DNA from 4 places in the Lacimicrobium alkaliphilum genome. Region 3 is predicted to be linked to each of the others. Evidence: predicted binding sites of a transcription regulator. Region 3 holds the regulator's gene; each other region holds the start of a gene.
The links. Region 3 encodes sigma-54, which starts transcription at its own class of promoters, with help from an activator protein. Its sites were predicted from a motif close to GTTGGCACGNNNNTNGNNT; they were not measured.
Positions count from the first base shown of each region.

Region 1: the regulator sigma-54 is predicted to act here: its motif matches at 2,380-2,398, upstream of AT746_RS05150 (FimV/HubP family polar landmark protein).
Region 2: the regulator sigma-54 is predicted to act here: its motif matches at 4,663-4,681, upstream of AT746_RS07080 (nitric-oxide reductase large subunit).
Region 4: the regulator sigma-54 is predicted to act here: its motif matches at 5,548-5,566, upstream of AT746_RS07360 (PEP-CTERM sorting domain-containing protein).

Region 1 is NZ_CP013650.1:1,139,455-1,146,921, forward strand. Features, by position in the region: gene AT746_RS05140 (4-phosphoerythronate dehydrogenase) at 1-932, shown strand, start outside; gene AT746_RS05145 (aspartate-semialdehyde dehydrogenase) at 946-1,962, shown strand; gene AT746_RS05150 (FimV/HubP family polar landmark protein) at 2,575-5,307, shown strand; gene truA (tRNA pseudouridine(38-40) synthase TruA) at 5,622-6,416, shown strand; gene accD (acetyl-CoA carboxylase, carboxyltransferase subunit beta) at 6,537-7,388, shown strand; gene folC (bifunctional tetrahydrofolate synthase/dihydrofolate synthase) at 7,391-7,467, shown strand, end outside.
Region 2 is NZ_CP013650.1:1,559,955-1,567,421, forward strand. Features, by position in the region: gene ytfE (iron-sulfur cluster repair protein YtfE) at 1-585, shown strand, start outside; gene AT746_RS07065 (YbaN family protein) at 753-1,133, opposite strand; gene AT746_RS07070 (CZB domain-containing protein) at 1,196-1,939, opposite strand; gene AT746_RS07075 (hypothetical protein) at 1,940-2,158, opposite strand; gene AT746_RS07080 (nitric-oxide reductase large subunit) at 2,212-4,488, opposite strand; gene norR (nitric oxide reductase transcriptional regulator NorR) at 4,779-6,299, shown strand; gene AT746_RS07090 (DUF3083 family protein) at 6,323-7,393, opposite strand.
Region 3 is NZ_CP013650.1:680,407-687,873, forward strand. Features, by position in the region: gene rluF (23S rRNA pseudouridine(2604) synthase RluF) at 1-268, shown strand, start outside; gene AT746_RS03225 (HPr family phosphocarrier protein) at 484-765, opposite strand; gene rapZ (RNase adapter RapZ) at 762-1,610, opposite strand; gene ptsN (PTS IIA-like nitrogen regulatory protein PtsN) at 1,607-2,050, opposite strand; gene hpf (ribosome hibernation promoting factor) at 2,063-2,350, opposite strand; gene AT746_RS03245 (RNA polymerase factor sigma-54) at 2,373-3,848, opposite strand; gene lptB (LPS export ABC transporter ATP-binding protein) at 3,936-4,661, opposite strand; gene lptA (lipopolysaccharide transport periplasmic protein LptA) at 4,661-5,194, opposite strand; gene lptC (LPS export ABC transporter periplasmic protein LptC) at 5,178-5,741, opposite strand; gene kdsC (3-deoxy-manno-octulosonate-8-phosphatase KdsC) at 5,738-6,292, opposite strand; gene AT746_RS03270 (calcium/sodium antiporter) at 6,309-7,265, opposite strand.
Region 4 is NZ_CP013650.1:1,623,042-1,630,508, reverse strand. Features, by position in the region: gene AT746_RS07375 (RecQ family ATP-dependent DNA helicase) at 1-1,315, opposite strand, end outside; gene AT746_RS07370 (PrkA family serine protein kinase) at 1,579-3,501, shown strand; gene AT746_RS07365 (YeaH/YhbH family protein) at 3,520-4,788, shown strand; gene AT746_RS07360 (PEP-CTERM sorting domain-containing protein) at 4,886-5,461, opposite strand; gene AT746_RS07355 (hypothetical protein) at 5,755-5,952, shown strand; gene AT746_RS07350 (hypothetical protein) at 5,946-6,380, shown strand; gene AT746_RS07345 (DUF3307 domain-containing protein) at 6,373-7,119, shown strand; gene AT746_RS07340 (hypothetical protein) at 7,233-7,467, shown strand, end outside.

The DNA.
Region 1 (7,467 bases), 460 kb from region 3:
CCGCCGGTTTTAATCATCTGGGCACGGATTATCTCGATCACCGCCGCATCCCCTGGTCAGCAGCACCGGGTTGCAATGCCCAGGCGGTGGCTGAGTATGTGATCAGTGCCTTGTTCGCCCAGGCGCAAAAATTTAACTGGCAACTGAGCGAAAAGCGAGTTGGCATAGTCGGCGCAGGGCAGGTGGGTACAGCGCTGAGCCAAAAATTAGAGGCACTGGGTGTGGATTATCTGCTTTGTGACCCGCCACTGGCTGAGTCCGGTGACCGGCGTGCCTTTGTGGATATGCCCGACATCATGGCCTGCGACATCATCAGCTTGCATGTGCCGCTAATAGAAACCGGTCCTTACCCGACACGCCATCTGTTTGATGGCACTCTGCTGGCGAGCCTCGATCAGCAACAACTGCTGATCAATGCCTGTCGTGGTGAAGTGGTGGACAATCAGGCCTTGCTTGACCTGTGTCGTGCAGGCTCTCAGCCGCTGCTGGTAATGGATGTATGGGAAAATGAGCCGGATATTTGTGCTGAGCTGGTGCCCTACACTCAGCTGGGCACAGCCCATATTGCCGGCCATACCCTTGAGGGGAAGGCCCGTGGTACCGAAATACTCTATCAGCATCTGGCCGGGCTGCTTAATAAGCCTGTGGTGCATAAACTGGCGGATTTTCTGCCAAAACCCGATGTCAGTGAACTGGCACTTCAGCGTTCTCTGCCCTCACAACAAGCACTGGGTGAACTGGTCTTTGCGATTTATGATATTCGCCGGGATGATGCGGACTTTCGGGCTCGGGTTACCACGCCCGGGCAGTTTGAATATATCCGCAAGCACTATGCTATAAGAAGAGAATTTGCTTGTGCTGCAGTTAGCACTGGAAATTCAGCGATGACAGAGGCAATCTTAGGCCTCGGATTTTCTGTTTACACCTCATAGGAGAATGACCCGCATGTCCCGTGCTTTTGATGTTGCCGTTTTAGGTGCCACAGGCCTGGTTGGCCAACATATGATTGAAATTCTTGAGCAAAGAGATTTTCCGATCAATAAACTTTATCCTCTGGCCAGTGCGCGGTCTGCCGGTGGTACGGTGAGCTTTAAGGGCAAAGATGTGCAGGTAGAGGATGCCGAGAACTTTGACTGGTCACAGGTACAGCTTGGCTTTTTCTCTGCAGGGGGCAGTGTCTCGGCTAAATATGCACCTCTGGCGGCAGAGGCTGGTTGTGTGGTCATCGATAATACCTCCCAGTATCGCTATGAGCCGGATATCCCGCTGGTGGTGCCTGAGGTGAACGCCCATGCCCTGGCGGATTTTCGTAATCGCAATATTATCGCTAACCCTAACTGCTCGACGATTCAGATGCTGGTGGCGCTTAAACCCATTCAGGATGCGGTGGGTATAGATCGCATTAATGTGTCCACCTATCAGTCGGTATCCGGAGCCGGCAAGACGGCGATGGAAGAGCTTGCCAGGCAGACCGCCGATTTGCTCAGCTCAAAGGAAATTAAGCCCAGCGCCTTTAGTCGTCAGATTGCCTTTAACGCGATCCCACAGATCGATGTGTTTCTGGAGAATGATTACACTAAAGAAGAAATGAAAATGCACTGGGAAACCCAGAAAATCATGGGTGATGAGGGCATTCGTGTTAACGCTACTGCAGTAAGGGTACCGGTGTTTTACGGCCATGGTGAAGCAATTCATCTGGAAACCCGTCAGCCGATTGATATTGAAGAAGTGAAAAACCTGCTGGAAAATGCGCCGGGGGTGGTATTGATGCGTGACCCAGCTGATTTCCCGACTCAGGTGGGTAATGCCAGTGGTAAGGATGAGGTATTTGTGGGCAGGGTTCGTCAGGATCTGTCACATCCCAATGGCATCAATTTGTGGGTCGTGTCGGACAATGTCCGTAAAGGTGCGGCCACCAACAGTATCCAGATAGCAGAAGTGCTGATCCGCGATTATATGTAATCAGGACTATTTCGTACTAAGCCCGGCAGATGCCGTAATGCCAGTCAGTTAAGCTGACTGGCATTTTTATATATCTTCAAACTCTCCAGTAAAGCAGATAGTTTGGCTGTCCCTGCAGGTATGACACACCGTCCCTGGTGTGCCAGTTACTTTTGCATTGGGCATCCCTGCCCAATGCCTTTCAGGCCAGCTAAAGCTGTCCTGAAACGCTCCCGGCGTTTTAGTGTGCGCAACGTCCATGTAGCTCACCCGCTGTGCGGACCAACTGAAGCTGTTCTGAAATGCTCCGGGCGTTTCCTGATATGGGTGAGGTTTAATGAAAACTCATTGTTGCCGATATGTGATATGTAATGAAATTTTAAGTAATCAATACCCTTGGCTTTATGGATCAGCTAAACCATCTGGTTTATAGTTCCTGTTGGAACGCTATTTGCTGGGTTCTGTGAGATAGCCAAAGCAATGACAGAATTGCGTAAGCGATGTGCTGAGTGCCGGTTTACTTATAAAAATATATAACTGAGAAGCCTGAACCCAGGTTTATTTTTCTTTTTCGGGGCGACAAGGACAACTATGAGAATGCGACAATTGCTGATAGTAGGTTTGGCATGTTACTTGTCGTCAACTGTTCTGTGGGCTTCTGATTTTCAGCAGGTTCAGATTAAAGGACCGAAACATTCCGATCGCCAGTATTCCGGGGTCGAGTATGGGCCCATCGAGTCCAGTGATACCCTCTGGAGCATCGCCCGCCGTTATCGCCAGAATAATGATCTGAGTATCTACCAGGTCATGGCCGCCATCTATGAACTCAATCCGGACGCCTTTGAACAGCAAAACCTGAATCTGATGATCGATGGCTCTGTGCTCAGACTTCCGAGCGAAGCGTACATTGCCCGCATCGATGCGGATGAGGCACAACGTCGAGCAGAAGAGGATGAACAACGCTGGCGGGAGGCCCGCGGGGCAGAGGGGCAGACAGTCAATATAAAACCCGCCAAGCAGGTTGCCAGTACAGAGGATCTATCCGCAGCTCGTCAGGCACTGGAGGCACAACTTCAGAACCTTGACAGGCAAAACCGTAACGAATTTGAGCAATTGAGGCGGCAAATTTCTGCCTCAATTGAATCCGTACAAGCCTTGTTGGATGACAATGAACGGGTTTATGGCCGTCTGGATGCGGTCAATGAAGACATTGAAGAACTGCGTAATCGTATTGGTCAGGAAGGTGAGATTCAGCAGCAAATGGGCCAGTTACTGGCGCTGCAGAACGAATTACTGGCCAGATCCGAACAGCAACAGGCTAAAGAGCAACAAAAGGCCTGGTATCAGCATCCGGCACTGAAGATAGCCGCCGGTATTATCCCTTCACTGTTGCTGCTTGGCGGTCTGTTTATGTGGCTCAGACGCCGTCAGTCAGAGCCGGCCTCAGAACCCGCCCCAGTTAACAAGAGCGAGGCACCGGCTGCTGTTGCTGAAGACAATCAGATGGATGATCTGTCCGATGCGCTGACCGAAGAGATGTCCGATGATTTCGATGAGCCGGATCAGGATGATGACGACCTGTTCGGTGAGGAATTACTCGATGATGTCCTTACTGATGAATTAGAAGAGTCTCTGGATGCGGCGCTGGAAGATGAGCTGGAGAATTTCGACGATCTTGCCGACGAGATGTTGGTGCCAGAAGATAAGGAAGAGGAAGAACAGCCAGAGCGTGAGGAAGATGAACAAAGCTCTCAGGAACAGGACGACCTTGATGATTTATTTGCCGAAGACAACGACGATGAGGCCATCGACTTGTCTGAGCTGGATGATGAGGACGAACAAACCGCTGAGCCAGAGACGGAAGACGAGGTTGCAGATGATTTTGAGCAACTGGAAGAGCCGGATGAAGACGACCTCTCTGCCGACGCCGATACAGGTGCAGATGCGGACAGCACCGAAGATGAAAAGCCGGAAATCAGTATTGATGAATTACTGGATGAACCGGTATCCAAAGATACTCAGGAATCCGATGATGAGTCCGATGATTTTGTCGAAAAGCTGGAAAAATCAGAGCAGCTCAGCGATGAGCTGATCGGCGAACTGGATCAGGAAATTACCACTAAAAATCAGCAGTTGGATGAACTGACTGATGATCTGCTGGGTGAGCTGGAACAGGCTGACACCATGCAGGACGAGCTTTCTGATGAACTGCTTGAAGAGCTGTCAGATGAAGGGGATGAATCTGAGGAGCAGGCTGACCTTCAGGACACTATTTCCGATGAGTTACTCGAAGAATTAGGAGAAGAGGCGGCAGAAGATGAGTCTCCTGAGGCTGATGCGCAGGACGAGTTGTCAGATGAATTACTTGAAGAGCTGGCTACCGGGGGTAGTGATGAGCAGCCAGAGGATACTGTTGAACAGCAGGATGAAACTGGCACATCGGAACAAGATGCTGAACCGGATGATCAGGAAGCCGCGGCTTCACAATCTGTAGAGGATGAAGCTGCTGAAGAAGCAGTGACCGATGGGGAAGCGCCTGATACAGCGCAGGCGGATACAACAGAGCAACAGGACACTGAAGATAAGGCTGACGAAGATGATGAGGCTTCGCAACAGGAACTGGATGCAATGCTCGAAGCCGAATTTGAGCAGAATGAACAGAATCTGGCTGATGATGCTTCTGATGAGTTTGAAGAGCTTGACCAGGTCTTAGAGCAGAATAAGGATGAGCCTGATACCGATGATGAGGTGACTGATACTGAGGCCTCGCAGAGTGAGTCTGAGCGTACTGAGCAAAAAGAATCACAGGTTGATGACGAGCTGGAGAAAGAGCTTAACGAATTACCCGATCTCGGTGACTGGCTTCAAAGCCATGAACAGGGCAAGCAGGACAAGGAAGCGAATTCGGATCACGAACTGCTGGATGAACTTGAATCTTCTGATTTTGATGAAATGCTCGAGTCCATGGAGCAGGACGAGGATCAGGAGTCGGATCTTGATATTGAAACCCTGCTCAATGAGCAACTGGCTGAGCCGGAAGCGCCGGAACCTCTTGCTGATACTGAAGATGATTTTCTGGACATCGACGCGCTGTTAAATGAGAGCGTGGAGGCAGAAGAGGATGACAGTGAAGAAAAACCAATAAATCTTGATACGGCACTGGGCAGCTATGCCGGTGGTGATAAAGATGAAGAGTTGATGGATGTTGATAACGACAATGGCATGGGCGCTAAACTGGATCTGGCCCGGGCTTATCTGGAAATGGAAGACAATGAATCCGCCATCGAATTGTTGCAGCAGGTGGTGGAGAAAGGCGATGGGGAACAACAGGAAGAAGCCAAAGCCATACTGGATAAACTGCTGTAATTATCTTCACTGCCAACCGCAGTAAAAGCAGAAAAAGAATTATTCACCACTGAGACACAGAGGGCAAAGAGAAGAGCTACTCAGCGTCTTTACGGTGAATTATGGCATCAAAATTAAATTCTATCTCGCAGAAGACGCAGAGGTTTTACGGCTTGTATTCTCCGCGTTCTTTGCGGCTCTGCGGTGAAGGCTTTTTTATTCATAATTCCATCACTCCCTCTGTGCCTCCGTGGTGAATCTTTAATAGAGGCCTCTCGCATCCTATTCTGCTTTGGGTATAATCCCACGCAAATTGAATATCAAAGCAGAGCAGCATGCGCATTGCCTTAGGGGTCGAATACGACGGTTCCGGCTATTATGGCTGGCAGCGGCAACGTGAAGTCAACAGTGTTCAGCAGGAGCTGGAAACGGCCCTGAGCCGGATCGCCGATGAAACCATTGAATTACAGTGTGCCGGTCGCACCGATGCCGGCGTGCACGCCACCGGTCAGGTGGTACATTTTGATGTGCAGGCCGAGCGGCCGATGCGGGCCTGGACCATGGGCATGAATGCCAATTTGCCGGATAGCATTGCGGTGAAATGGGCACAACAGGTAGATGACGATTTCCATGCCCGCTTTTCTGCTACTGCCAGACGCTATCGCTATATTATCTATAATCATGCCTATCGCCCCGGCATTCTGCGTCAGGGGGTAACCCATTATCACCGGCCACTGGATGTTGACAGAATGCAGCAGGCGGCAAATTGTTTACTTGGTGAGCATGATTTCAGCGCATTCAGGGCGGCGATTTGTCAATCCAAATCGCCGTTTCGCCATATCAGTCATCTGCGGCTGTGGCGGCAGGGTGATTATGTGGTGTTGGAAATCAAGGCCAATGCTTTTTTGCATCATATGGTACGCAATATCACCGGCTCGCTGCTGGATATTGGCAGCGGTCGCCAGCCGATTGACTGGATGCAGGAATTATTAGAGGGTAAAGACAGGGAAAAGGCAGCGGCAACAGCCAAACCCAATGGTTTATACCTGACAGAGGTCACCTATCCGGTGGAATTCGGGCTGCCGGAATCATCGGCCGGGCCATTGTTCCTGCAGGAGGAAAGCTGCTAAGACCAGTTTTTTTTCGGTTTACGGCGGATTTATGCTTTAATGGCGCCAATTTGGCGTGCAATTTCAGCCGCCGTGTAATCAGTGCTAAATTTAATTCTTTAAAGCATTTGAAGGGTCTCCATGAGCTGGATTCAGAAAATACTACCTCGTACCCAGTCGTCATCCGGAAAAGCGAATGTGCCGGAGGGTGTCTGGACCCAATGTAATCAGTGTGGTGCGACGCTTTATCGTCAGGAGCTGGAGCGACAGCTGGAAGTCTGTCCTAAGTGCGACAATCACATGCGTATCACCGCCCGTGCCCGTATCAACAGTTTTCTCGATCAGGGCGAGCGTCAGGAACTGGGGGCCGAACTGGAACCTCAGGATATACTCAAGTTTAAAGACTCCAAGAAATATAAAGACAGGATCAGTGCGGCGCAGAAGAGCACCAATGAAAAAGATGCACTGGTGGTGGTCAGAGGAAAACTCAATGGCATGCCGGTGGTTGTAGCGGCCTTTGAATTTGCCTTTATGGGCGGCTCTATGGCTTCGGTAGTGGGTGCCCGCTTTGTCAAAGCCGTTGAATGCTGTATTGAGAATAATATGCCACTGGTCTGTTTTTCTACCAGTGGCGGTGCCCGGATGCAGGAAGCGCTGTTGTCTTTGATGCAGATGGCAAAAACCAGCGCGGCCCTGGCCAGATTGAGTGAGAAGGGACTGCCTTATATTTCTGTGCTGACCGACCCTACCATGGGTGGTGTGTCGGCGAGTCTGGCTATGCTGGGGGATGTGAATGTTGCCGAGCCAAAGGCCCTGATCGGTTTTGCCGGTCCCAGGGTGATCGAGCAGACGGTTCGCGAAACTCTGCCGCCGGGCTTTCAGCGTAGTGAATTCCTGCTCGAGAAAGGTGCCATCGATATGATCGTCGATCGCCGTCAGTTGCGGGATAAACTTTATAGCGTATTAAGCAAACTGCATCACCAGCACCACTGAACATGAACCAGCCTCTGACCGGCCAGCCGCAGGATCTCAGTGGCTGGCTGTCTTATCTTGAGTCCATACACCCTTCCTC
Region 2 (7,467 bases), 880 kb from region 3:
CAGCGAACGCTGGGCGATGCGCTGAAAAAGCGCGAGCAGGATCCCGCCCCGGTTGTGGCTGAGCTGGTGCAACTGATGAATACCGCCTCACCGGAACCACAATGGCAACAGGCGTCTAATCCGGAACTGGTGGCGCATGTTTTTGAGAATTTTCATCAGAAACACCGTCAACAACTGCCAGAGCTTATCCGGCTGGCCCGTCGTGTCGAACATGTTCATGGTGACAGCGATGATTGCCCTCATGGTCTGGCCGATCATCTTGAAGCCATGTATCAGGAGCTGGAAAACCATATGCAAAAAGAAGAACAGATCCTGTTCCCTATGCTGGTCAGAGATATCTTTCCTTCCGGGCCAATTTCGGTGATGGAGGAAGAACATCTTGAGCATGGTCAGGCACTGGAAAAGATGCAGGCCCTTGCGCGCAACCTGGAGCTGCCCCCGGGCGCCTGTAACACCTGGACAGCACTTTATGTGGGTTTAAAGGAGCTTAAAGAAGACCTGATGGAGCATATCCATCTGGAGAACAATATCCTGTTTGTAAATCGCACTGAAGGTGAGGGCAGTTGCTGCGGCTCCTGCCATTAATTTCATCCAATGGTGATTGTGTAAAAAAGAAATAACCACAGAGGCACAGAGAACGCAGAGAAGTAAAGGGGCTAAACCGTTAATACCTCTGTGTTCTCTGTGACTCTGTGGTGAAATTAGCTTTTTCGTGCTTTTTTGGAGTGCGTCCTGAAAATATCAGCACCAGGTTAATCTGTAGTGTTGGTTGTTTCAGGTCGTCGCCATAGCCATAGCGCCACAGCCATAAGAATCAGAGTCACTGTCAGCTGCAAATAGCGCGGCGAGTCGGATAACCAAAGTAACGATGTGCTGAATAGCATCATTCCACTGGCCAGGTATTTTGCCCGTCGGGATACGGCACCATAGCGACGCCAGTTGGCGATATCCTTGCCGAATCTCGGGTGTTCCAGTAGCCAGTTTTCCAGTTGCGGCCAGCCTTTACTGCCCGACCAGGCTGCCAGTAGTATAAAAGGCACAGTGGGCAAACCGGGAAGGGGAATGCCGGCCAGTCCCAGTAGCAGAGAGACGACAGCCAGTATTTTCCAGTGCAATACGCGAACCCAGTCCAAGCTTTTTCCTTCTGACCTCAACTCAATTATATGCTTACTCAGTTTAGCCGAGTTACCCCTGCTCAGGCTACCTGAGTATTGGCTGACGGGGCAGCGCTGGTACTGAGCAGGTTGTTCGTCATTCTCTCAATCAACTGACACATCGTCTGGTTGGCATTTTCCATACTGAGCAAACAGGCCCTGACCACTCTGGGATCATTGTTCCGAAAGGCTTGCAGTGCCTGAAGGGCAAATTCATGCACTTGTTGGTGTGGTGTCTCAAGGGCCTGAAATTCTCTGGTGGCGCCAAAATAGCGCTGAAATAATGATGAGTAGTACCAGCGGCCAATACCACATTCCTCAACCGATACAACCTGTCGCTCATCGGCTTCGATATGACCCAGAACCATCCGCTGTACCATCACCATTAACTGAAACTCTTCGATATTAGCCAACTCAATTTCAGCCAGCAGAGCACTTTTAATCAGACTGTCGCGAATCCCCATATCCGTCAGGCGATCATCCAGGCCATGCAAGTAATACCCGAGTTGCTCAAGGCCGTGGCGTTCCTGAGCTAAAAAGCTCTGCAGTGTGCTAAAGCTGCGGTGATAACCGTCCAGTGAAGCGGCAAAACGAGCCAGTATCGCCTGTTGTTCCTGCTGCTCCATCAGACTGCTTTTTAGTTTGCGGGTATCAGACTGATGCTGCTCCAGTTCAGCGGCCAGCCTGTCAGCCCGTAACTGTTGATGTTCAGCGGTAGCCGTCAGTTGGCGTATTTTTTTGTACAGATCTGCACAAAGCAGATGTTTTAGTTTTGCAATAATCATTCAGACCTCCAGCTTGCGTTCGTAGCGACCGATACACCGCAGCACGTAGGCAATTTTCAACATTGTTGCGGCAAAAATAAGGCTGATATGAGCGGTGATCTGCACGGCTATACTGAATTCATCTGGTCTGATATAGCCAACCCAGATTGTCACCAGCATTGCCAGTACAGCAAAGACCAGTAAGGCATTTGCGAGGTTGGTGATCGCTTGATATTTCATTGTGTTTCCTCCGGCAGAAGTCGGGTGAGGCCTGATAAGCCCCACCCACAGGGTTATAAGGTTTCCTGAGTGGGCAGGAGCTCATCAGTCTCCAGCGTTTCTTCCCGGTTCATCAGGCCTTTTACCACCTGCCAGCTCACTGCAAGTGCGCCGATGATAAAGATCACATCACCGATGGTTCTTATCCAGCGCAGCGTCTGCAATAGTGGTGTTTGCATAAAGGTTTCGCCGCGGGCATACCAGAAGCCATACTCAAGGCTGGCCTGGAATTGCAGAATGCCAACCGGTAGTAAGCTGGTAAACAGCATCAGTACCAGACCGCCGTTAAGCCACCAGAAGGCGGTTTTCATCAGTTTTTCATCAAACTGCAGGGTAGGGCGGATATAACGAAGTACCAGCAAGGCAAATCCCAGCGCCAGGAAGCCATACACGCCAAACAGTGCGGCATGGGCATGGGTGGCGGTGGTGTTCAGGCCCTGAATATAGTAGAGCGCAATAGGAGGATTGATCATAAAGCCCAGCACCCCGGCTCCGAGCATATTCCAGAAGGAAACGGCAACGAAGAACATCATCGGCCACTTGATCTTTTGCATCCAGGGCGCCCGTTGTTTCAGCCGCCAGTTTTCAAAGGCCTCGTAGCCCAGTACCACGAGAGGTACCACTTCCAGCGCGCTGAAAGTGGCCCCTACCGCCATCACCGGCGTGGTGGTGCCGGAAAAATACAGGTGGTGGAAGGTGCCGGGAACGCCACCAAGCATAAACAATGACGCCGAAGCCAGACTGGCGGTGGTGGCCATGGTACGGGACACCAGCCCCATGGAGCAGAAAATAAAAGCCAGTGCAGCGGTGGCGAACACTTCGAAGAAGCCTTCGACCCACAGGTGTACGATCCACCAACGCCAGTATTCCATTACCGATAAATGAGTCCGTTCACCGTAGAAGAAACCGGCACCGTAAAATAAACCTATGGCAACAACAGAGGCGGTCAGCAGTGCCAGTAAGTTTTTGTCACCCTCCTGCTTTAATGCCGGAACAATGGCGCGCAGCATCAGTACCAGCCAGAATACAATGCCGGTAAACTTGCCGATTTGCCACAGTCTGCCCAGATCGACAAACTCATAACCCTGGTGACCAAGCCAGAAACTGAGATTTTCCGGCATGATCTGAGCAATGGCCAGATAATTACCCACAAAGGAACCGACAACCACGACCACCAGTGCCCAGAACAGCACATCGACACCGAGCTTCTGCCACTTTGGATCTTTACCGCCATTGATGATTGGCGCCAGAAACAAGCCTGCAGTGAGAAAGCCGGTGGCGATCCAGAACAGCGCAGCCTGGATATGCCAGGTTCTGACCAGTGAGTAGGGAAAATACTGGGACACATCCAGGCCATAGAACTCCTGACCTTCAACGGTATAGTGCGCGGTAAAGCCGCCGAGGAATACCTGAAAGGTGAACAATGCCACGACCAGAAAAACGTACTTGGCCAGCGCTTTTTGCGAGCGGGTAAGGCTTACCAGACTGATGGGATCCTGTTGTGGCGCTTCAGTTTCTTCTTCCTCTTTACGTAAAAAGGCCCAGGCCCAAACCAAAGCACCGACACCGGCGATAAGCAACACCACAGAGGCAACAGACCAGAGCAGGTTTTCGCTGGTTGGCACATTGTCAATAAGCGGCTCATGGGGCCAGTTATTGGTATAGGTGGCACTGGAGCCGGGGCGTTCGCTAGACGCTGCCCAGGCGGTCCAGAAGAAAAAGTTGGCCATTTTTGCCCGCCGCTCAGCGCTTGGCAGGGTATTTTCTTTCATGGCAAAGCTTTCACGGCTGGATTTCAGATCGGGATGGTCGCTGAACAGCTTGTCATAGTAGCCGGCGACGTCGCTAATGGCCTGAGCACGGCGTGCTGACAGGGTGATAACGTCATTCTCATCCAGCGTATTAGTGCGATACTCCCGTTTCAGACGCAGGAGCAGTAGTGCCTGCTGTTCCTCGTTCAATTCGTTGAAAGGCAGGGAAAACTCCTGCTCAGCGGCGATGTGCAACCAGGCTTCAAGTTCACGGTGCAGCCAGTCGGCGGTCCAGTCGGGGGCCTGGTAGGCACCATGCCCCCAGATGGAGCCGAGCTGCATCCCCCCAACCGATTGCCATGCAGTCTGACCATCCAGAATCGTCTCTTTAGTCATCAGCTGGTGGCCATCTTCGGTCATCACCAGCGAAGGCAGCGGCGGTGCCTGACGGTAAACCTCACTGCCAAAATAAGCGAGCAGTGTAAAAGTGACAGCCAACACCGCAATTAAAATAAACCACAGACGACGATACTTACCCATGAACCGGCTCTCCGTTATCTGTGGTGAGGTAAAATTCTGTCCCTGAGAGGGAATAGAGTGTGTTTTGCATATTGTGATACTCCGGGTAAGTGGAACAACAGGGCTTGCCCTGAACTAAAAGTGCGCTGTATGCAGAACTATCAGTTCCGTCAGTACTGCTGTCAGTTCTATCCATCGCAATACTGATGCCAACACTTATCTCTATGAATTTATTGACTTATTACTGACTCATGGTATTTTTAACCCAGTTTAATAAGGGTCTTATCTACCTTTGCGGGGTGTTAAATACCATGTTGGATAAAATGTTAGTGGCGGATCTGGCCACAAGCCTGCCTGAGCAGATGCGTCTTGAACGCCTGGTGCGTACCCTAAAAGCCCATTTCAATTGTGGCGCTGTGGTCCTGCTCAGGCTGGACATGGAGATATTGAAACCGGTCGCCGCCACCGGATTGGTAAAAGAAGCCATGGGACGACGGTTTTTACCCGCACAACATCCCCGACTGGCGACTATTCTTACCAGCGAAAAACAGCCTGTGTGTTTTGAGCACAGCAGTGCACTGCCCGATCCCTATGACGGTTTGCTGGATCAACTGGCAGGCTCACCATTGCCGGTGCATGACTGTATGGGGATGCGAGTGGAGCAGGACGGCAAAACCTGGGGAGTGATCACTTTTGATACCCTCAAGGCCGGAACCTTTAACACCCAGGCAGCGCAGAATTTACTGGAGTTCAAATTGCTGATCGAGGCAGCCATCCATATTACGGTACTCGAAGCTGAGAATCGCAGTCTTCGCCAATCCCGCATTGGTAATTTCGAACCTGGCTTGCCGGGCGAGGAAGATGCAGAGATTGTCGGCCGTAGTGAGGCATTGGCGAGTATCCTGAATGAGCTGGATACGGTGGCTGACTCGGAGCTGCCGGTATTGTTGCTCGGCGAAACCGGCGTCGGGAAGGAGTTGTTTGCCCGCCGTCTGCACCAGCACTCACGCCGTCATCAAAAACCCCTTATCCATGTCAACTGCGCTGCTTTGCCGGAATCGCTTGCTGAGAGTGAGCTGTTCGGGCACGTCAAAGGGGCCTTTTCCGGGGCTCACTCTGAGCGACCGGGTAAGTTTGAGGCTGCCAATGGCGGCACCTTATTACTCGATGAGGTGGGAGAGCTGCCTCTGACGGTGCAGGCCAAATTATTAAGAGTGTTACAAAATGGAGAGATCCAGCGCTTGGGAGCTGATAAGCCACGAAAAGTAGACGTCAGGGTCCTGGCTGCGACCAACAGGCATTTAAAAGAGTGCGTAAAAAGCGGTGATTTTCGTGCCGATCTCTATCATCGTTTGTCAGTGTATCCGGTGCATATTCCACCGTTGCGTGAGCGGGGTAACGATGTGTTGCTGCTGGCAGGACATTTTCTGGAGCAAAACCGGGCGCGTCTGGGCCTGCGTAGTCTGCGCATTTCACCTCAGTCTGAGCAGGCACTGTTGGGATATAACTGGCCCGGTAATGTCAGGGAGCTTGAACATGTTATCAGCCGGGCAGCGATCAAGGCACTGACCCGCCATGGCGGGCGGGATATGCTGAGTATCGAGCCGGAATTGCTTGATCTGGAAATGTCCGAAGTGCGGGTATCTCCGCAAATGACGAAGACTGAGGTTCAGACTTTAATGCCGCTTAAATTGTCAACGGAGCATTGTCAGCGTCAGGCAATCATATCTGCGCTGGAACATTGTCAGCAAAACTGGGCTCAGGCGGCGAGGTTACTGGAGGTTGACTCCAGTAACCTGCACAAGCTGGCGAAAAGACTGGGTATTAAATAGCCACTACAAGGTCACCATCAAATCTAACTAAGCATATAGCTGATATGCTGGTGGAAACGCACGATCATCTCGTTACGCATTGGATCCAGTTGCAATGTTTTGGCTAAGTTGTTGAGCGCTGCTTCTACCCGGTTCATAAAGTGGCCGTAGCCAGACTCTGTGTTGTCTTCATCGCCAGCCACAATAATAAAGTGGGCAGTTTCCACCAGGTTATCTGCCTGCCAGTGTCGGGAAAACTGGTGCTTGTCGTGTGCGGTGTCAAAGCTGATTTTCTGCAGTTCGGTATTGTGCTGTGATTGATCCACCTGGCTGTTACGCACCAGAGGGGTCAGGCCATTTGCCACCAGGGCCAGACGGAACAGGTTCTTGTCTTCACTGGCCTGTAAAAAGGCCTTTTCCAGCGCCTCGTATAAGGGTGAGAAGTCCGTATCACCAGGTTTGAGATAGCGCTGTTTGAGCTGCCGGGTGAGTGGCAGATTGACTGTGACGTAACTGATAGCGGAGTGATTCTCTGGCATATCACACTGGCGCGCACGGTATCTGGGATAAAGACCACGCAGCTTGTAGCCATAGGTTTCTTTCTGGCCTTTGGCACTGGCAAACAGATCATAAGACAGATGCTGATGGTCGCGAATTTTCACCTGTAGCTGCGGATCCGGTAACAGACCTTTTAAGCTTTCCAGTAACTGGCTTACCTTACTATGAAACTCAGCCGCGTGAGCGCGGATCTCTGTGCCGGTGGCCAGAAATACCAGGCGGATCTTACGGGCCTGGTAATCAGGCTTAGTGAACAGATTCTGGGCCTCGTGATACTGAGGATCGTAGAAAAACAGAATCTGCTTTTCTGTCTGCAAACAGTAAGCCTCATGGTGATAACGCACCACCGGCAGCTTGTCGTTAGCAATCATGTGCACATTGTGCAGACCAAACTCATCGGCCAGGGCAAAAAACTGCTGGCTGAGCTTCTGATAACACTCTGCCGGATTCTGATAATGGCGGTAAAATGCCTCATCGGGTTTAATTTCAGCCAGAATATACTGGTTTGATTTGGCGTTGGTGGGGATATACACACGGTGTTTGGAATTAATCGCCATTGTTGCTCCTTTTGTATCAGGTGGAGATAAAGTGTTGATACAAAAGATAGCAGTTGTGACAGATTATTTTATTG
Region 3 (7,467 bases):
GCCCATATTAGGCACCGTCACCCAGCCCTGTCAGGTGATCCCGCAAAGCCGTTTTGTGTTTAAGATTATTCTTACTCAGGGCCTGAACCGCCAGATCCGCCGTATGTGCGAATTCCTGGACTATGAAGTGACCAGACTAAAGCGCGTGCGGATTATGGATATTAATCTTGGCAATCTTAAGGCTGGAAAATGGCGTAATTTAACGGACCAGGAAATGGCCCGCATTAATCAGGCAGTACAACATTCTAAAAAGACGGTGGATGAGTGAGTTAGGAGTTAGGAGTTAGGAGTTAGGAGTTAGGAGTTAGGAGTTAGGAGTTAGGAGTTAGGAGTTAGGAGTTAGGAGTTAGGAGTTAGGAGTTAGGAAAAATTTTGACTAATCAAACACCTGAGTCAAGCTTTTTCTGCCTCACGCCTCACGCCTCACGCCTCACGCCTCACGCCTCACGCCTCACGCCTCACGCCTCACGCCTCACGCCTCACTCACTGCTCTTCATTAAACTTCTTCTGAATCAGCTGTTCTACGGCGGCCATGGCCGCTTCGGCGTCCTGGCCTTCGCTGACTACCCTGACTTCCTTGCCCATGCTGCTTTCCAGCATCATCAGGCCCAGTACACTGGTGGCAGACGCGGATTTATCGCCCTGATGGATGGTGACTTCGGCATCAAACTGATTGGCCAGTTTGGCCAGTTGAGTGGCGGCTCTGGCGTGCAGCCCGAGCTTATTCTGGATCAGCAGGATCTTTTCCAGTTTATCGGTACTCATTCCCGCGATAACTCCCGGTGCCGGATCTGCACATCAGGGTGTACCGCGCGAAAGGTTCTGGCCAGGCTCTCTGCCACATACACTGAGCGATGCTGGCCTCCTGTACAGCCGATGGCAATGGTCACATAACTGCGGTTATTGCGCTCGAGATGCGGCAGCCAGGTGGAGATCAAATTCTGTATCTGCCAGATAAATTTGGTGACGATGGCCTGTGAGCCGAGAAAGGTTTCTACCTGCGGATCTAACCCGGTCAGGTGTTTGAGCTCTGGTTCCCAGTGGGGATTTGGCAGAAAGCGGGCGTCAAATACGTAGTCGGCATCTTTAGGAATACCGTGTTTAAAGCCAAAGGACTCAAATACCAGCACCAGACGCGAGCTTTTCTTGCCCAGAATACGTTCACGCACCAGTTCGGCCAGTTGGTGTACTGACAGTTCACCGGTATCGATATAAAGATCGGCGCGTTCGGCGATAGGGGCCAGTAACACCGCTTCAGACTGGATGGCGTCAGTCAGGGACTTACTGCGCTTGGACAGAGGATGCAGACGGCGGGTTTCGCTGAAGCGCTTGATCAGCACATCGTCGCTGGCATCTAAGTATAAAATCATCAGTTCCCAGGTGGCAGGCAGGTAATCGAGTATCTCTACCAGCTCTTCGGGATCTTTGGGCAGGTTACGTACATCAATGCTCACTGCTACCTGATCGTATTCATCCACCACTGTATGGGTGAGGGTGGGCAGCAGGTTGACCGGAATATTATCCACACAGTAGTAGCCCAGGTCCTCCAGAGAGCGCAGCACGATGGATTTACCGGAGCCGGAGCGGCCACTGATGATAATGAGTTTCACACTATGGCCTCGTACAGTTCCTGATTGGTTTTAGCGTGGCGTAAGCGTTTTACCACGTCCTTGTCATTGAGTTTGGCGGCGATGGTGGCCAGGGTCTGCAAGTGGCCCTGGGCTTGTTCTTCAGGCACTAAAATGGCGAAGAAAATATCCACCGGCTGGTTGTCGATGGCGTCATAGGCCACGGGCCCGTCACTGGTGATCAGCACGGCCATGACTTTGTCCAGCCCGGCCAGGCGGCCATGGGGAATGGCAATGCCATTGCCAATGCCTGTGCTGCCCATTTTTTCGCGGCATAGCAGGCTGGTAAGAATAGGGTCGAGGTCAATGTCGGGCAGATGTTGATCGGCCACATCGCTGATGGTCTCGAAGATGCGTTTCTTGCTGGTGCCCTGAACTGCACAGATGGTGCAGTCAGGGGTCAGGATGTCTTTAATTTCCATGCGGAGTCAGTTTTAGTGTCGCTTGATCTTTTCTTTGTGTTTGATCACCTGTCGGTCAAGCTTGTCGATCAGGCCATCAATAGCGGCGTACATATCAGTGTGTTCGGAAGTGGCAAAGACTTCCGCGCCATGCAGGTGCAGTGTCGCTTCGGCTTTCTGATTGAGCTTTTCGACGTTCAGTATCACATGCACATTATTGATATGATCGAAATGTCGCTCCAACTTTGTAAACTTTGAGTCAACGTAATCTCGAAGAGAGTCGGTAATTTCAACGTGGTGTCCAGTAAGGTTGATTTGCATAATGCCTCTTCCTCTTGTTCGCCTATAACAGGCTTTTGCGTTGGTTGGACGGGGGAATCGACAGGGATTCCCGGTATTTTGCTATTGTTCGCCGGGCAACTTTAATACCTTGCTCGGCCAACAACTGTGCAATTTTGCTGTCGCTCAGGGGTTTGGCGGGTTTTTCTGCCGCCACCAGTTTTTTGATCAGAGCACGAATGGCGGTGGAGGAACATTCGCCGCCGCTTTCTGTGGCCACATGGCTGGAAAAGAAATACTTGAGCTCAAAAATGCCTCTTGGTGTGTGCATATATTTCTGCGTGGTCACTCTGGAGATGGTGGACTCGTGCATATCCACCATTTCAGCAACATCGTTGAGCACCATAGGCTTCATGGCCTCGGGGCCGTATTCGAAAAAGCCCTGTTGCTGCTGCACAATACAGTTTGCCACTTTCAGCAGGGTGTCATTGCGGCTTTCCAGGCTTTTAATAAACCACTTGGCTTCCTGCATATGGGAGCGGATAAACTGGCTGTCGCTGGCGTTCCTGGTATTCTTGCTCATCGCCGCGTATTGCTGATTGATACTCAGTTTAGGCAAGCTGTCGGGATTCAGTTCTACGGTCCAGCGGCCATTTTTCTTGGCTACCGATACATCGGGGATCACATATTCCGGTTCACTGGTAGCGATGGCACTGCCTGGCCTGGGGTTCAGGGTTTGTAATAAACGTAAGGCTTCACGCAGTTCATCCTCTTTAAGCCGGGCTTTGCGCATCAGGGTGCGGTAATCTTTGCTGGCCAGCAGATCACTGTATTCGAGGATCAGTGATTTTGCCTGCTCCAGCCATGGCGTTTCAGGGGGGAACTGACGTAATTGTACCAGCAGGCATTCCTGTACGCTGCGACTGCCGACGCCAACAGGGTCGAACATCTGAATGCGTTTAAGTACACAATCTACTTCATCCAGTTCTACTTCTTCATTGTCCAGGCTTTGCAGGATGTCTTCAGTGGTGACGGTCAGATAACCGACATCGTCAATAGAGTCGATAATGGCCATGGCAATGGCCTGGTCGGTGTCACTGAAATGGGTCAGACGCATTTGCCAGAGCAAATGATCCTGAATGCTGTCCGAGGTTTCCCCCTGATAGATATTGTCATCGGCGGCACTGACCGCAGAAGAACCGGGTGCCGATGAGGCGCTGTAATATTCATCCCAGGTAGTATCCATCGGCAGATCTTCGGGCAACTCCTGCTTTTCCAGGGCTTCGCCGGTTTCGATGCTGTCACTGTCTTTGCTGTTACTGGCTTCGTTGGACTCACCATTCAGGCTGTCGGCATCGCGGCGCTCTTCCGTATTCTGATCGGCAGATTCTTCTGTCTCCAGCAGCGGATTAGACTCCAGCGCCTCCTGGATCTCCTGTTGTAAATCCAGCGTGGACAGTTGCAACAGGCGAATCGCCTGCTGCAACTGAGGCGTCATGGTAAGTTGTTGGCTGAATTTTAACTGTAATGCAGGCTTCATTTACTTCTTATTCTGGTTCCGAGGGCCTTGGTTACGGGTATTCCGGCTTCTGTTCTCATACAAATATCCGCACGGCATTTTCTCTAACTATAGCTTGAATTGGTCACCCAGGTATACATCTCTGACCTGCTTGTTATTCAGTACTTCATCTGCGGTTCCCTGGGCGATTAACTCCCCATGACTAACAATGTAGGCTTTCTCACAAACATCAAGGGTTTCACGTACATTGTGGTCGGTAATCAACACACCGATGCCTCTGTCCCGAAGATGGCGGATTATATTCTTGATGTCACTGACTGATATGGGATCGACACCGGCAAAAGGTTCATCAAGCAGAATAAAGCGGGGGTTGGCAGACAGTGCCCTGGCAATCTCTACCCGCCTGCGCTCACCGCCAGACAAACTCATCCCTGAGCTGGTGCGAATATGATTGATATTGAACTCATCCAGAAGTGCATCGGCTTCCTCTTCCCGTTGCTGCTGATTGATATCCTTACGGGTTTCAAGAATCGCCATCAGATTCTGATAAACCGTCAGCTTACGGAAAATTGAAGCTTCCTGGGGCAGATAGCCGATACCGGCCCTGGCGCGAACATGCATGGGCTCGAGAGTCAGTTCCTGGTCATCAATAAAAATCTGACCTTTGTCCATGGGTACCAGACCCACAATCATATAAAAAGAGGTGGTTTTACCGGCACCATTAGGGCCTAACAGACCCACAATCTGGCCACTGGCCACTTCCAGGCTGACATCCTGCACCACCTGGCGACTTTTATAGGACTTGGCGAGGTGCTGTGCTTTTAATACTGACATCAGTCCTGCTGCTCCTGGCCGGGCTGTTGCTCTTCTTTGGTGTCACTTAAATCCTCGGGCTGAAAGATCGTCATTACCCGACCATCTTCCTCGTCAGTGCCCTGCGCCATCAACTGTTCTTTTTCCATATTGAACTGAATGGATGAACCGCGCACGCTGTGGCTGTTCTGATGCAGTTCTGCATTGCCACTCAATGTCAGGGTACGGCCCTCAACCTGATATTCAATATATTCGGCAGCGGCGCGGATGCGGCTGCCATCTTCCATGGTTTGCTCATAGCTGGCAGGTGTACCCCGGGCAATAAAGGTCTCTTTGCCTTTGCCTTTGCCGGCATCGACTTCCACTTCGTCTGCGTTGATCACCAGGCTACCCTGGGTAATGTTGACGTTTTCACGGAAAAAAGAGATCTTTTTAATGCCGTCAGCCGACTGATACTCAGATTTTACTTTAATCGGCTGATCGAAATCTTCATTCACTGCGGCGACATTGAAACTCAATAGCGCCAGGATCAGAAACTTAAATCGTTTTGCCATAAATTGTCTGCACATGGTCCAGTAATTCAAATTGTTTTGTGGTCAGATCGGCAGAGAAGCCATTGCCGCTGATAGTGTAATTGTCACCTGAGATGGTTACGCTCTGATCTGACATCATGGTCTTAGCGGTCAAATCAATTTCAATAAAACTGGTGGTGACGGTACGAATAAAACCATCTTTGTCCTGACTGGTAATCTGTACATTCGTTTCCAGTTGAATTCGGTTGTCTTCATACAGCGTTCCCTGCTCTGCTGTTACTTCCCAGGGAGCTTCATCCTGAGCGACATAAATTTTGTACTGAGGCTGTTGAAACAGAGTAAAACCAAGCAAATCGTAATGTTCCATGCTGTTGGCATGGATACTGTGGGCGAGCAGGCCTTGCTCATTGTACAGATTGGTCTGCATATTGGACGCCAGATAGTTAGGCTGCAGGAAGGCTTCATCCTGCTGTTCAGCTTCCTGTGGCTCAGACTCCAGCCACCATAGGTTATTCGTGGCGAGGATCAGTAAGAACAGCAAGCCAATGCTGATATAGATGCGCTTCATGTGCTGCTACCGTGGATGTCTTCCAGTTTATGTTGCGCTTGCAGGAGCATATCACAGACCTCTCTGACCGCACCGAAACCACCGGATCTTTGTGTGACATAATTGGCTTGTTTCTTAATATAAGGATGTCCGTGGGGAACACTAATCTTCAGTGCCGCCAGTTCAAACATGCCGAGGTCGGGCATATCGTCACCCATCGCGGCGATATGTTCTTTTCTGTGGGGGGTTTGCTCAAGTATTTCACTCATGGCCTGCATTTTGTTTTCTGCACCCTGGATAATATGCCGGATACCCAGTGCTGACATTCTGCTTTGCACTATCTGTGAATGCCTGCCAGTGATTACTGCCACATCGATACCTTGTTTCAGAATGGCCTTAATGCCGTAACCATCGAGTGTGTGAAAGGCTTTGATTTCTTCGCCCTGATTAGTCATGTAGATGCGGCCGTCGGAAAATATGCCATCAACGTCACAAACCAGCAGCCCTATCCGTGAGAATTGCGTGAATAAAGCGGTGGGCATAGTACCGTATAATGTTTTTGTATGGCTCATCTGTTATCTGATTCTTTTATAATAAACTGACCTGAAACGCGATATATGCCGCCAGCAGCAATCCACCCTGCCAGTTTTCAATTCGTCTTTTACCCCTGATGGCAAAGCTGAAAAAGATCAGCAAGCCTGTCAGTAATAACATCACTGGCACGTCCCGGTGTATCACCTGGGGATCAATTTTGCCCGGTGAGAGCAGGGCAGGCATCGCCAGCACCGCCAGTATATTAAAAATATTGGACCCAAGTATATTGCCAAGGGCCAAATCCTGCTCTTTTTTAAGCACGCTTGCGATACAAGCTGCCAATTCCGGTAAACTGGTGCCAATAGCGATGATGGTCAGGCCAATCACAAGATCGCTGATCCCATAGAAATGGGCAATGGCCAAAGCCGAATCTACCATATAGTGGGCGCTCACCGGCAACAGTATCATACCGATCAACAGCCACAGCAGATAGTTAATTGGTTTGTGACGTGTATTGACCTCTGCAGTAAGTTCCTGAACCAGCGGATCACTGCTTCCTGCGGTTAAAGACAACCCTATCAGCGCGCCAATAGTGGCGACGAATACGGCCAGAAGCAGGCCACCTTCTGTGCGGGAAAGAAAACTGTCGGCCAGTAAAAAAGCAGCAATCACAGACACAGCCAGTACCACAGGCATTTCGCGTTTCAGCGTTACAGAAGCCACCTGCAGGGGTCTGAGCATGGCAGTCATACCCAGCACCAGCCCGATATTGGCAATATTGGAGCCGATAGCATTACCTATGGCCAGGTTATTCTTGCCTGATAAAGACGCACTGATGGCCACAAGAATCTCCGGCGCTGAAGAGCCCATGGCCATGATGGTCATGCCGATCAGCATCGGCCGGATGCCAAAACAGGCCGCCAGCCCAGCAGCCCCGGTGACAAAACGGTCTGCGCTCCAACTCAGTACCAGCAAACCGACAATGAAGATAACACTATGTGTGATTGGCATAGATAAATGGGTCAGCCATTGGATGCCTGTGATTGTCGCAAATACCCGTGGCTTTGCCTATGCCAGAGCCAAGTGGCAATAAAATCAGTGATAAGGTAAAGCAAATTGAAAAAGTAAACGCTATCGTTTACAATTCATCAGGTTCGCTATTGAACGATTCCCGGGTTTGTCACTCTTTACTAAGCCTATCCGTTAATCATGT
Region 4 (7,467 bases), 940 kb from region 3:
CAGAAGCAGCAAACAGCTGGCTGACAAATTGCCGTCGTTCCCCTTCAAAACGGTTAATAATCTCATCTTCCGGCATCCGGGTTTTAAACTTGTATTCGGCGAAATAACTGAATTTGGGTGCGAGCACGCCTTGTAACTGCAGGTAAACCAGCAAGGTTTTCAACGGTAACTGGCGAATATTACTCTGGGCAGACAGGCTATATAACTGAATCGCCCAGTCACCGGTTTGCTGCTTAATCTGTTCCAATACCAGAGCAATACCTTGCTTATCCGGCGTGTCACCATAAACAAAATTCTGTAACAAGGTCAGGTGGCTTCTGTTTGCCAGCACAGTACAAAAAGCGGTTTTGCCATCGCGCCCGGCGCGACCAATTTCCTGACTGTAATTCTCTATGGATTTAGGCAGATCGAAATGAATAACCCGGCGAATATCGGCCTTATCAATGCCCATACCAAAGGCAATAGTAGCAACAATACAAGGGGTTACACCTGACATGAAATCCCTTTGCACCTGTTCGCGCCGCTCACTGTCCATACCGGCATGATAGGCCTGCGCCTCGATGCCGGACTGCTTTAGCTGCTGTGCAACCTGCTCAGCAGTGTGTTGCAGCGTCACATAGACGATACTGGAAACCTTTGAGTCGGCGCCAAGTAAATCCTTTAACACCGCCAGCTTCTGCGCTTCGCCAACCCCCATCACAGACAAGTCCAGATTCTGCCGATAAAAGCCGGTTACCACCACATTGTCTTTAGCGATGGAAAATTTACTGCACATGTCTTCTATCACAGCAGGAGTTGCAGTAGCAGTGAGCAGCAGCACCTGAGGAATATTCAGGTCTTGCCGGTACTGTGGCAGTTTCAGATAATCGGGACGAAAGTTGTGCCCCCACTCAGAAATACAATGAGCCTCATCCACCACCAACAGTGACAGCGGCACCTGAGCAATAAAATGGCGGAAGCGCTCATTTTTAAGGCGCTCCACCGAAATCATCAGGATTTTCAGTTTACCGCTGCGGGCGTCCGCCATCACCTGTTGTTGCTGGTCGTGACTCTGCTGTGAATCGATACTTCCGGCCGCAATGCCCTTTTGTTGCAAAAAGCTCAATTGATCCTGCATCAGTGCTAATAAGGGTGATACGACCAGGGTCAGATGGGGCAAATGCAGAGCCGGTAACTGATAACATAAGGATTTACCGGAACCAGTAGGAAAAATAGCCGCTGCCGACTGACCGTTGAGCACCGCTTCAACCACCTCTTGCTGACCCGGCCTGAGCTGATTAAACCCGAATATCTTTTGCAGGCTTTGCTGGTACATGATCCTTCCTTAGTTGTGACCGCGGTATGACCGCTAAGTATAACGCACTGTAAAATGGCAGAACTGATCTGTTTACACTGCCAGTCTATATCCAGTTGAACACAGGCGATTTTTTTGTTCAGGAAAATCGTCTTATCCACAAACTAATTCGATAAATTGCAACACAGAGATGGCAAATAGGGTCTAACCTTTTAAAGACAACCTGTTAAAAAGGTGTCCTTATTTCCTATTAGCAAGTCCAGTGATTATCCCGGAGGTGGTTTATGGGTATTTTCGAACACTACCAACAACGATACGAAGCCCACAAGGAAGAAGAGTACAGCATCAGCGAGTTTCTCGAGCTGTGTAAGCAGGACAAGTCGGCCTATGCCAATGCTGCAGAGCGTCTGTTGCTGGCAATTGGCGAGCCTCAGACTCTGGATACTTCGCAGGATCCAGCCCTCAGCCGCATCTTCTCAAACCGTGTTATCTCCCACTACCCGGCCTTCGATGATTTTTTTGGTATGGAGGAGTCCATAGAGCAGATTGTCTCCTATCTCAAACATGCCGCTCAGGGTCTGGAAGAGAAAAAACAGATCCTGTATTTGTTAGGCCCTGTAGGCGGCGGTAAATCCTCACTGGCCGAAAAACTTAAGGAACTGATGCAAAAAGTGCCGGTTTACTGCATCAAAGGCTCTCCGGTCAACGATCATCCTCTGTGTTTGTTTGATATCAACGAAGACGGTGAGATTCTGGAAAAGGAATACGGCATTCCAGGCCGCTATCTGAAAACCATTATGTCACCCTGGGCCAGAAAGCGACTGCATGAGTACAACGGCGATGTGTCGCAGTTCCGCGTGGTAAAAATGCACCCGTCAGTACTGGATCAGGTAGCGGTCGCCAAAACCGAGCCCGGTGATGACAATAACCAGGACATCTCATCTTTGGTGGGTAAAGTGGATATCCGCAAACTGGAGCAGTTTGCCCAGAATGATCCTGACGCCTACAGCTATTCCGGCGCTCTGTGCAAAGCCAATCAGGGACTGATGGAATTTGTTGAGATGTTCAAAGCACCGATTAAGGTGCTGCACCCATTACTGACAGCGACTCAGGAAGGAAACTATAACCCCACAGAAGGGTTTTCTGCCCTGCCCTTCGACGGCATTATTCTGGCCCACTCCAATGAATCTGAGTGGATGAGTTTTCGCAATAACCGCAACAACGAGGCCTTCCTGGACCGGGTCTATATCGTCAAAGTGCCTTACTGCCTGCGTATGACCGAAGAGCAGAAAATCTACCGCAAACTGATTGAAAACAGTGAGCTCAGTGGTGCGCCCTGTGCCCCCGGCACACTGGAGATCCTGTCTCAGTTCACTGTGCTGTCACGGCTTAAAGAGCCGGAAAACTCCAGCATTTATTCGAAAATGCGGGTGTATGACGGTGAAAGCCTTAAAGATACCGATCCCAAAGCCAAGTCTTATCAGGAATACCGTGACTATGCCGGTGTCGATGAGGGCATGGAGGGATTAAGTACCCGTTTTGCCTTTAAGATCCTCTCAAAGGTATTCAACTTCGATGCGCAGGAAGTGGCCGCCAATCCGGTACACCTGTTTTATGTGCTGGAGCGGCAAATTGAACGGGAACAGTTTCCGCCTGAAACTGCCGAGCGTTATAAAGAGTTTCTCAAAGGTTATCTGATCCCCAAATATGTGGAATTTATCGGCAAAGAGATCCAGACCGCCTACCTGGAGTCATATTCAGAGTACGGACAGAACCTGTTTGACCGTTATGTCACTTATGCCGACTTCTGGATCCAGGATCAGGAGTATCGCGACCCGGAAACCGGCCAGTTATTTGACCGTGAAGCCCTGAATGCCGAGCTGGAGAAAATAGAAAAGCCCGCAGGGATCAGCAACCCCAAAGATTTTCGCAATGAGATCGTTAACTTTGTGCTGCGTGCCAGAGCCAATAACAAAGGCAAAAACCCCGCATGGACCAGCTATGAGAAATTGCGCACCGTCATCGAGAAGAAAATGTTCTCCAACACCGAAGACTTGCTGCCGGTGATTTCCTTTAATGCCAAGAGCAGCGCGGAAGATCAGCAAAAACACGATGATTTTGTCAAACGTATGACCGAAAAAGGCTATACCAGAAAACAGGTCAGGTTGTTATGTGAGTGGTATCTGCGCGTTCGCAAGTCATCTTAAGGTGCACAGGAGAGCAGTATGGCGCACTTTATCGACAGAAGAGAGAACAGCAAAGGCAAGAGTACGGTCAACCGTCAGCGTTTTATCCGCCGCTATAAGCAGCAGATAAAAAAGGCGGTTTCCGATGCCATCAGTAAACGCAGTGTCACTGATGTGGAAACGGGCGAGAGTGTTAATATTCCCACCCGGGATATCAGGGAACCAATATTTCACACCGGTAAGGGTGGCGAGCGGGATATGGTACACCCCGGTAACGATCAGTTCAGTCAGGGAGATCGTATTCAGCGCCCACTGGGCGGCCAGTCCGGTGGCAGCGGAGAGGGTGAAGCCTCAGACAGCGGCGAAGGGGAAGACGACTTCGTATTTCAGATTTCCAAAGACGAATATCTGGATCTGCTGTTTGAAGATCTGGCCCTGCCCAACCTGAAAAAGACGCAACTGGACAAACTGGTTGAGTACAAAACCTATCGAAGCGGTTTTAAAACCGACGGCGTACCCAGCAACCTGGATATTATTCGTTCCCTGCGCGGCTCCATGGCCCGGCGTATCGCCTTAACCGGAGGTAAACGTCGCCAATTGCGTGAGCTGGAAGAAGAGCTTGAAGCCCTGAAAAAGGATAAACATGATCATCAACTGGACATTACCCGGCTGGAAGCCGAAATCGCCGAGCTCAAGGCCCGTATCGCCAAAGTGCCGTTTCTGGATGCCATTGACCTGCGCTTTCGCAATTTTGAAAAACGTCCTCTGCCCACCAGTAAGGCAGTGATGTTCTGCCTGATGGATGTATCCGGCTCCATGGATCAGGCCACTAAGGATATGGCCAAGCGCTTTTATATACTGCTCTATCTGTTTCTGACCCGCACCTACAAAAATGTAGAGGTGGTGTATATCCGCCATCACACCCAGGCAAAAGAGGTGGATGAACACGAATTTTTCTACTCACAGGAAACCGGCGGCACCATCGTCTCCAGTGCATTGAAGCTGATGGATGAGATTATTCAGGCTCGCTATCCCAGTAACGAATGGAATATCTATGCCGCTCAGGCCTCAGATGGTGATAACTGGGCCGATGACTCACCACAGTGCACCGAACTACTGGTGAACAAACTACTGCCGGTGGTGCGCTACTACGCCTATATCGAAATTACCCAGCGTCAGCACCAGAGTCTGTGGCGCCAATATGAAAGCCTGACCGGTGTGTTCGATAACTTCGCCATAAAGCATATCCGCGATGTGGAAGATATCTACCCGGTATTCAGAGAGCTGTTCAAAAAACAGGCAGCGTAAAACAGCTTATTGACGACCATTAAAAAAGCCAGATAGAGTTTCTATCTGGCTTTCTCTGTTTTACAGCACTCAGGTCAGGCCAACATCAGGGCCTCAATCAGTTAGCTGTCTGCTTTCTGCGTGTCAGCACGAGCCCGACTAAGCCTAAGCCCAACAAGGTTAACGGCAGTGGCTCTGGCACCGCGACAACATCTGTCTCGCCAAGCTCGATCTGGAACGTGGCACTACCACCTGTAAAGTTAAAAATGTCCGGCATACTATCGTAGCTGATATGCAGACTGTCGGCAGTAAAAGACAAACCGGGAACAACTCCTACATCGGTAAGGTCATCGCTCAGCAAACTGATGCCTGTGATACTTTGCCCGGGCTGAGAGAAAACAATATTGCTTATCCAGGCATCAAAAATCTGGAAGTCCAACAAATCCTGAGAATCAAGGGTCAGAATATTGGTCGCAGCATCAAAATCCATCCATACAACACCGCCACTCCAGTTATCCGGGTTTTGCACAAAATGGGTATTATTCAGTTCTGCACCGGCCCCAATGGACTGACCAAGGGTTTCATAAATCAGTGGCAGGCCATTCCGGTAGTCAGGCAGGTTTGCTTCAGTACGAAAATCAGCAGAAATCAGAGTGGCTTTTGCAGTAAAGCTAAGCAAAAGGGTTATTCCCAAAACAGATCCCATACGACATAATTTGGTGACAGACATCTTTGAGTACCTCGTTAAGACTTAAAACAATTTTACAGTCACCAAAACTAAAGCAAATAACATGCCAGCCATATTTATCAATAACTTATGTTGTTCAATGCGATCACTTGTTAAATATTTCGACACTCTATTCTGTATATCCAGTACTGTTGTTCAAGCCGGGGATAAACACTGAAGTAACCGTTTTAGATTACATTTTACAATGTAATCTATTTGGGTTACTTTTATACGACCACTTATCACTTTGACAAAACAATATGGCCGAATATGCGGTACTCACAGGGGATCTGATAGATTCAGGTAAAATCCCTTCTGAGCAGTATGATAACCTGTTATATCAGCTGAATCAGTTGCTTACCACAGTCAGTACAGCACAGGGCCGCTATAATATTTTCCGGGGGATGCCTTTCAGCTATTACTACCTGATCCTGACAGAGCGATATCAGGCATGCTGATTATCCGCCTGGGCCTGATAAGCCATGGGTGGGACGCCCGCATCAGCACAGGCTTCGGCAGTGTCAGTAATCCCAGAGCCGATATCAAAACCGCTACAGGAGAGGCCTTCACCCTGTCCGGTAAGGGGCTGGACAATATGACTACCCAGCAGCGCCTGAGCATTAACAGTTCGAATCAGCAATACCAGTTTCATATGCCCTTATTATTGCAATTTGCCGACACCCTTATCAGCCAAATCAGTAAGAGACAGGCCTGTGCATTGTATGAATACTTTACTTTGGCCGATAATAGTCATCAGGCCATTGCCCGGCGTCTGGACAGCTCAAGGGTCAATGCCACCCGTTTACTGAATCAGGGTCATTATCAGTTGTTGCAGGAATTTGTTCTGCACAGCCAACAACTCTTTAAAAGGTGTTTTCATGGATGAATTACTGTTACTCGTTGCTTTGCTGATTGGTCACCTGCTGGCGGACTTCTATTTCCAGCCACTAAGCTGGATAAAGGATCGACAGCAATGCCATTACCGCTCGATAAAGCTGATTTATCATGGGCTGCTGCACGCATCTTTATCTCTGCTGATACTGGTATGCTGGCAAACCTGGTATGGCTGGGGTTTTACTCTGACTCAGCCGTTAATATTGGCAATCGTGCTGGGGTTGAGCCACTACGCCATCGACCTGATAAAATCCTACTGTCCAAGAAATCTGTATTTTTTTGTGCTCGATCAGATCTTGCACCTGCTGGTGCTGATATGGATATGGCTGCAGACATCTCAGGCCTGGCAGCTTACAGAATACTTCTGGCAACACCTGCTCAACCTCAACACGCTGCTGCTGTTAAGCGCTTATCTGATTGTTCTGCGTCCGTTTTCCTTCATGATTGCCATGGCACTGAAGAAGTGGCATACCGAAAGCGACAGCAGTCTGCCCAGTGCCGGCCACGTTATTGGCCTGATTGAAAGAACATTGATCCTGACTTTTGTTTTGTTAGAACAATATGCAGGCATTGGCTTTTTACTGGCGGCCAAGTCCATATTTCGCTTCGGTGATCTCACCCGGCAACAGGATCGTCAGCTTACCGAGTATGTGATGCTTGGTACCCTGCTCAGCACCACCATGACTATTCTGCTGGGCCTGGGTGTACGAGCCCTGATTAACTGGCAGTGACGGCGTTCACTAAAACTGTAAATCACCCTAATCTCTGTGCTTTATAACTTGTCAGGGCTTGTATTTTTCACCGCCATATCCATATTAGCAATAACACCGCAGATTTCGTCGGCATGATGCAGCAACAGACCCAACACCGCAGTCGGATCCCTCAATGGCTCTTATTAAGCCTCAGTGCCTGGGTATGCCTGTTATATGTTGAGCCGGTCAATAGCAGCGGATTAGCCGATGCCAGCAAAGCACTGCAGCAGGATCCGGTGCAAAGCCACCTTACATGGGCTGAAGAAGAGCCTGACACTGATGATATCAATGTCAGCTTCAACACAGATCCTCCCTGTTTTGACAGTT